Linked DNA regions of Iamia sp. SCSIO 61187. The protein of the gene in region 1 binds, or shares a complex with, the protein of each later gene. Links are inferred from orthologs where the notes say so. Each region holds a gene or a part of one and is shown on either strand. Other genes may lie near its edges. The genes, in order: HC251_RS10640 and smc.

Evidence for each region.
Region 2: the proteins of HC251_RS10640 (region 1) and smc are in contact, whole or in part, in a crystal structure (PDB 3ZGX), measured with the Bacillus subtilis proteins. The link is inferred for Iamia sp. SCSIO 61187 from one-to-one orthologs.

Annotation. Positions count from the first base shown.
Region 1 is NZ_CP050948.1:2,212,736-2,215,501, reverse strand. It holds HC251_RS10640 (ScpA family protein), read right to left. Parts: upstream 1,901-2,766; coding sequence 1,100-1,900; downstream 1-1,099. Other genes in the region: trpS (tryptophan--tRNA ligase), read left to right, coding at 2,129-2,766; scpB (SMC-Scp complex subunit ScpB), read right to left, coding at 345-1,100; HC251_RS10650 (pseudouridine synthase), read right to left, coding at 1-361. UniProt on the Bacillus subtilis protein: Participates in chromosomal partition during cell division. May act via the formation of a condensin-like complex containing Smc and ScpB that pull DNA away from mid-cell into both cell halves.
Region 2 is NZ_CP050948.1:3,781,051-3,785,571, reverse strand. The notes cover bases 1-4,021. They hold smc (chromosome segregation protein SMC), read left to right. Parts: upstream 1-311; coding sequence 312-3,821; downstream 3,822-4,021. Other genes in these bases: HC251_RS18025 (hypothetical protein), read left to right, coding at 3,849-4,021; HC251_RS18035 (Fpg/Nei family DNA glycosylase), read left to right, coding at 1-262. Also shown: more of HC251_RS18025, read left to right, coding at 4,022-4,109; HC251_RS18020 (HNH endonuclease signature motif containing protein), read right to left, coding at 4,319-4,521. UniProt on the Bacillus subtilis protein: Required for chromosome condensation and partitioning.

The DNA.
Region 1 (2,766 bases):
GCAGCAGGAGGCCCTCGGTGTCGAGGTCGAGACGGCCGACCGGGAACACGCGCGGGGTCTCCGGGACCAGGTCGACCACGACGGGCCGGCCCTGGGGGTCGTCGGCGGTGGTGACGACCCCCGTCGGCTTGTTGAGCAGGTAGTACACCGACCCCGGCCGGATCCCGATGGGCACGCCGTCGACCTCGACCACCGAGACCTCGGGGTCGACCCGGTCACCCAGCATCGCCTCCTCGCCGTCGATGGTGACCCGGCCGTCGGCGATCAGCTCCTCGCAGGCCCGCCGGCTGCCCATGCCCGCCTGGGCCAGGACCTTCTGCAGCCGGATGCGGCCCTGGTCGGGGTCAGACGCCTCCGGCATCGGGGTCCTCCCAGTCCTGGGCGTCGCCCAGGGCGGTGAGGTCGACGTCCTCGGCCGCCTCGGGTCCCGTCGGATCGGTGGCGGCCTCGTCGTCGGGCTCGGGGGGGTCGTCCGGGGCGGGGTCGTCCGGGGCGGGGTCGTCGTCGGGGGTGACCCGTAGGCTGTGCTCGAGGGCCTCGACCACGTCGGCGCCGGGCACGAACGAGGCGATCGACGGCAGGTCCTCGAGCGAGTCGAGCCCCAGCCGCTCGAGGAACAGCGGGGTGGTGCCGTAGAGGACCGCCTGGCCGGGTCCGGGGTCGCGGGCGACCTCGGCGACGAGGCCGCGGTGGGTGAGGGTGCGCATCACGCCGTCGACGTTGACGCCCCGGATCGACGCCACCTGGGCCCGGGAGAGGGGCTGCTTGTAGGCCACGATGGCGAGGGTCTCCAGCGCCGCGCTCGACAGCCGGGCCGACTGGCCCTCGAGGACGTAGCGCTCGACGTAGGGGGAGGCCTCGGGGTGGCTCTGGAACCGGTAGCCGCCGGCGACCCGCACCAGGACGAAGCCGCGCTGCTGGGCCTCGTACTCGGCGGCCAGGGCGGCGCAGGCCTGCTCGACCCGCTCGACGGAGATCTCGAGCAGCTGGGCCAGCATCTGCGGCTCGACCGGGTCGGGGGCCACCAGCACGATGGCCTCGAGGGCGCGACGGGTCTCGACGGGCAGGTCGGCCGGGGCCCCGGCCGGGAGGTCGGCCATCAGCCCTCGTAGTCGTCGACGCTGCGGGCGGCGCCGGCGAGCACGCTGCCCCGCTCGTCGTCGTCCTCGGCGCCGCCGGTCCAGGTGATGCGGATGTCGCCGAAGAGCTCGGCCTGGTCGAGGTCGACCAGGCCCTGCTTGCACAGCTCGAGCACGGCGAGGAACCGGAGCACGACCTCGAGCCGCTCGACCAGCGAGGCCGTCAGGGCCCGGAAGCCGATGGTGCCCACCCGGGGCAGCTCGTCGACGAGCTCGGCGACGGCGTCGGCGACCGAGAGGCGGATCGGGGCGACGTGCTCGAGGTCGACCCGGGGCACGGGCCGGGGGGCCGTCGCCCGCAGGAAGGCCGAGCGCAGGTCGTCGGGGGTGACGCCGTCGAGGCAGTCGGGGGTGAGGTCGAGGAACCGGTCCTCGGGCCCGGCCCGGCGGGCCCACGAGCGGGCGGCGGTGTCGGCGAGCCCGGCCAGGACGTGGGAGGCGTCCTTGAACGTCTTGCAGTCGAGCAGCCGGGCGAGGAGCAGGTCTCGCTCCTCCCAGAGGGCCAGCTCGTCGTCGAGGTCGACCTCGGCGTCGCCGGGGAGGAGGCGGCGGGCCTTGAGCTCGACCAACGTGGCCGCGATGAGCAGGAACTCGGTGGCGATCTCGAGGTCGAGGCCGTCGAGCTTGTCGAGCTCGGCCAGGTAGGCCTCGACCAACCCCGACAGCGAGACCTCGTACAGGTCGACCTGCTCGCGGAGGATCAGGTGCAGCAGGAGGTCGAAGGGCCCGTCGTAGACGGGGGTCTGCACCTGGTAGGTCATCGCCGCAGATCATATGACACCGGTGTGGTTTGCCGCACCCCCTCCCTCCCGCGCGGCGGCGCGGCGGCCCACGCCCTGGTCAGCGGTCTGCCCCGTGCCGGAGCACGGCGTTCAGGGCGACGAGGAGCTCCGCCGGTGCCGTCGCGGCCGCCGGCCCGACGCTGGCCCGCTGCGAGGTCGAGCAACGGAGGCTGGTGCTCCGGGCGTCGGCCCCTACGCTCGCCGCCCATGACCCGTGTCTTCTCCGGCATGCAGCCGACCGGCGACGTCCACCTCGGCAACCTGCTGGGGGCGCTGCAGCGCTGGGTCCACGACCAGCACACGACCGACGCCATCCACTGCGTGGTCGACCTCCACGCCCTCACCGTCCCCCAGGACCCGGCCGCCCTGCGCGACGCCACGCTGCGGCTCTCCCAGATGTTCCTGGCCGTCGGCCTCGACCCGGATGTCTGCACGGTGTTCGTCCAGAGCCACGTGGCCGAGCACAGCGGGCTCGCCTGGCTGATGGAGTGCACCGCCTCGATCGGCGAGCTCCAGCGCATGACCCAGTTCAAGGACAAGGGCGGCCGGGCCTCGTTCGTCTCCGGCGGGCTGCTGACCTACCCCGCCCTCATGGCCGCCGACATCCTCCTCTACGACACCGACGAGGTACCCGTCGGCGACGACCAGCGCCAGCACGTGGAGCTGGCCCGTGACCTGGCCGAGCGGTTCAACTCCCGCTACGGGCCGACGTTCACCGTCCCCCGGGCGACGTTCCCGAAGGCCGGCGCCCGGGTGATGGACCTCCAGGACCCGACCTCGAAGATGTCGAAGTCGGCGGCCACGGCGTCGGGGACGATCCTGGTGCTCGATGAGCCCAAGGTCGT
Region 2 (4,521 bases), 1.6 Mb from region 1 along the record:
CGAGTCCAACCGCCTCACGTCCCAGGAGATGCGCCGCCTGTACCGCGCCCTGGTCGAGACGCTCCACGACGGGGCCAAGCACCGCGGCACCACCCTGGGCGAGGACGGCTACTACGACCTCGCCGGCAAGCCCGGCGGGTTCCAGGAGTACCTCGAGGTCTACGAGCGGGCCGGCAAGGCGTGCAGCCGGTGCCGGGGCACCATCACCAAGGTGAAGTTCGCCAAGGCCAACCTGTTCATGTGCCCCGACTGCCAGGTCTGACGGTCCCCTCCGGGACCCTGCTCGTGCCCCCTCCCCGGCTGGACTGACCGTGTTCCTCAAGACGCTCACCCTCAAGGGCTTCAAGTCCTTCGCCGACGCCACCGCCCTGGAGATGGAGCCGGGCGTCACCGTCGTCGTCGGCCCCAACGGCAGCGGCAAGTCCAACGTCGTCGACGCCATCGCCTGGGTGCTGGGCGCCCAGGCGCCGAGCGCGGTGCGCAGCCAGAAGATGGACGACGTCATCTTCGCCGGGACGGCCAAGCGCCCGGCCCTGGGGCGGGCCGAGGTCAGCCTGACCATCGACAACAGCGCCGGTCTGCTCCCGATCGACTTCGGCGAGGTCACCATCACCCGCACCCTGTGGCGCTCGGGCGACAGCGACTACGCCATCAACGGAGTCCCGTGCCGGATGCTCGACATCCAGGAGCTCCTGTCGGACTCGGGCGTCGGCCGCCAGCAGCACGTCATCATCTCGCAGGGCCAGATCGACGCCGTGCTGAACGCCCGCCCCGAGGACCGCCGGCTCATCATCGAGGAGGCGGCCGGGATCTTGAAGTTCCGGCGCCGCAAGGAGAAGGCCGAGCGCCGCCTCGCCGGCACCGAGGCCAACCTCCTCCGCCTCCAGGACCTGCTCCGCGAGGTGCGCCGCCAGCTCCGGCCCCTCGAGCGCCAGGCGGAGGCGGCGCGCCGCCACGAGTCGCTGGTCGAGGAGCTGGGCGCCCTGCGCCTGTTCCTCGCCGGCCACGAGCTGCGGCGCCTGCGCACCCGCCTGGAGGCGGCCGAGCGGACCCGGCGCGACCTGCGCGCCGGCGAGTCCGACGCCAAGGCCCAGCTGAGCCAGCTCGACGCCCTCGTGGTGGCCACCGAGACCCGGCTCTCCGCCCTCGGTGGCGACGACCTGGGTGACGACCTGGCCCGGTGCGAGGCCCTGCGCGAGCGGGCCCGGGGCCTGTCGGCCGTCCTGGCCGAGCGCCGCCGCGGGCTGGAGCGCCAGCGGGGGGCGTCGGTCGACCAGGCCGTGATCGCCTCGCTCGAGGCCGATGCCGCCCGCCTCGACGCCGAGCTGGAGGCCGTCGAGTCCGAGCGGGCCCGCCTGGCCCCCGACGCCGAGGCGCTGGCCGAGGCCGAGGCCGTGTTGGCGGCGGAGCGGGAGCGCTTCGCCGAGGAGTGGGGCGACGACGCCGGCGGGGCCGAGCAGGCGTGGGCCGAGGCCGGCGGCGTCGGCGTCAGCCGGGCCGCCGAGGTCCGGGGCGAGCTCACCGCGGTGCGGTCGTCGGTCGAGCGGTGGGAGCAGGAGCGCCGGCGCGTCGCCGAGCGCATCGACGCCCTCGCCGCCAAGGCCGCCCGCCTCGACCAGGAGGCCGAACGGCTGCGGGGCGAGCTGGCCGAGGCCGAGGCCGCCGAGGGCACCCTCGTCGAGGAGTCCGACGTCGCCGTCGCCCGCCGGGCCGAGGTCGAGACCGCCGCCGAGGCCGCCGAGGAGCGCCGTCGCACCGCCGACGCCGAGCGCCACCGCTGGGCCGCCCGGGCCGACGCCCTCGGCCTGGCCCTCGACGAGGCCCGGGCCCGGGCCGGAGCCGAGCGCCTCGCGGGCGTCAGCGGCGTGCTGGGCACGCTGCTCGACCTGGTCGCCGTGGACGAGGGCTGGGAGGCGGCCTTCGAGGCCGCCGCCGGCGCCGCCCTCGGTGCGGTCGTGGTCGACGGGGTCGAGGGGGCTCGGCGCGCCCTCGAGACCCTGGCCGCCGGCGAGCTGGCCGGTGCCGTCGTCCCCCTCACCTCGGCGTCCGGTCCCGCCCGGGATGCCTCGGACGCGATCCGCGACGGCGAGGCGCTGCGGCCGCACGTGCGGGCGGTGGCGCCCGGCGTCGAGGGTCTGCTCGACGCGCTCGTGGGGTCCGCCGTCGTCGTCGACGCCTGGCCCGACGCCGTCGACGCCGTGCTCGCCGCCCCCGGCACCGTGGTCGTCACCCGGGCCGGTGACCGCTTCGCCCCCGACGGGTGGCGGGTCGGGGCCGCCGGCTCGGGGGCCACCGGCGCCGCCCTGGCCGAGGCCCAGGAGCGGGCGGCCGCCGCCGCCGCCGAGGCCGACGCCGCCGCCACCGAGGTCGGCGAGCTCCGGCGCCTCCTGACCGAGGCCCGCACCGCCGAGACCGAGGCCAGCCGGGCGCTCGATCGCAACGACAGCCGCCTCGTCGCGGCCGGGGACGCCCTCCAGCGCACCGACGCCGACCGCCGGGACCTGGCCACCGAGGCGGCGTCGCTCCAGACCCACGCCGGCGAGCTCGACGAGCGGGTGGCCCGCGACGGCGAGCGCCTCGCCGCCCTCGAGGCCGAGCTGCCCGGGCTCGAGGCCGACGAGGCCCGCCGGGCCGACCGGGCCCGCGCCGCGGCCGACGCCCGGTCCCGCATCGACGACCGGGCCGGATCGGTCGCCGCCCTGCGGGGCGACCTCGAGGTCCGGGCCGCGAGCATCGAGGAGCGCACCCAGTTCCTCACCGGTCGCCGGGCCGACATCGAGGAGCGCCTCTCCCGCCACAGCGCCGAGCGCACCGAGGCCGAGGCCCGCCGGACGGGGCTCGAGCGCCAGGAGCAGGCCGTCACCCGGCTGGCCGCGGTGGTGGCCGCCCGGTCCGAGGAGGTCGAGGTCGCCCTGGCCTCCCTGCGCGAGCGTCGTCGTCAGCAGTCCGACGCCGCCCGGGCCGTCGCCGCCGAGCTCGAGGGGACGCGGGCTCGGCGGGTCGAGGCCGAGAAGGGCCTGGGCGAGACCCGCGAGCGCCTGCAGCGGGCCGAGCTCGACATCTCGGAGCTGACCGTCCGCATCGAGTCCGCTGTCGAGGCCATGCGCCGGGACCTCGACGCCGACCCCGACACCGCCCTCGCCGCCCCCGAGCCGACGGTCCCCGAGGGGGCCACCGTCGCCGGTCGGGTGCGAGACCTCGAGCGCGAGCTGCGCCTGCTGGGGCCGATCAACCCGCTGGCGCTGGAGGAGTTCACCGCCCTCCAGGAGCGCCACGAGCACGTCGAGGCCCAGCTCGACGACGTGAAGTCCGCCCGGCGTGACCTGGCCAAGGTCATCCGGGCCGTCGACGCCGAGATCGTCTCGGTCTTCGCGTCGGCCTACGCCGACGTCGAGGGCAACTTCCGCCACCTCTTCGAGACGCTCTTCCCCGGCGGCCAGGGGCGCCTGGCGCTGACCTCCCCCGAGGACCTCCTCGGCACCGGCGTCGAGATCGAGGCCAAGCCCTCGGGCAAGAACGTCAAGAAGCTGTCGCTGCTCTCGGGCGGGGAGCGGTCGCTGACCGCCCTCGCCTACCTGTTCGCCGTGTTCCGGGCCCGGCCCTCGCCCTTCTACGTGATGGACGAGGTCGAGGCCGCCCTCGACGACGTGAACCTCCACCGCTTCCTCGGCCTGGTCGCCGAGTTCCGGGCCGACGCCCAGCTGATCATCGTCAGCCACCAGAAGCGCACCATGGAGGCCGCCGACCTCCTCTACGGCGTCACCATGCAGCCCGGCGGCAGCAGCAAGGTGATCAGCGAGAAGGCCAACGCCGCCACCTGATCCTCAGGTTGGTCGTAGCCTGCGGCCATGTCGTGGAAGGGCACGCGATGGATGCCGGTCCCGGCCGGGCCGCGCCACTCCCCGGACTGGTACGACCAGAGCGGCGAGCCCCAGGTGCTCGAGCCGGGCGACCGACTCGGTGTCCCCTGCCACGGCGGCCCGTGCCAGTCTCGCCTCGAGGTGTACCCGCCTCGCCTCGAGATCGCCGAGAAGGGTGGCACCTACGTCCTGATCGACATCGGCCCCCGAGCGGCCTGGCACTACCAGTTCGTCCCGGCCGACGCCTGACGAGGCGCCGACCCACGCGCGTCCACGAGGTGTCTGGCGCCTCGTGGTCCCCGCGGTTCCGCTCGGCAGGTCATGTCGGGGTCCTGAGCGCAGAGACCCAGGTTCCTCCTGCTGGTCCGTGAGGCGGCGCGGGGCACGGAAGGTGCCTGGCACCTTCCGTAGCGCGGTGGTGAGCCCGCACGGTTTGCGGGCTCACCTGGTGTCGAGTTTCAGGCGGCGAGGGCCCGTCGGTCGACGGGCTGGGATCGTCGCTTCCGTCCGTCGGGGGTGGTGATGATGACGGTGGCGTCGGGCATCAGTTCGATGGTCCATCCGGGGCGGTGGACGACGCCGTGGTGGTACCGGCACAGCAGCACGAGGTTGCGTGGGTTCGTCGGTCCTCGGTGGGCGATCCACTCGGCGATGTGGTGCC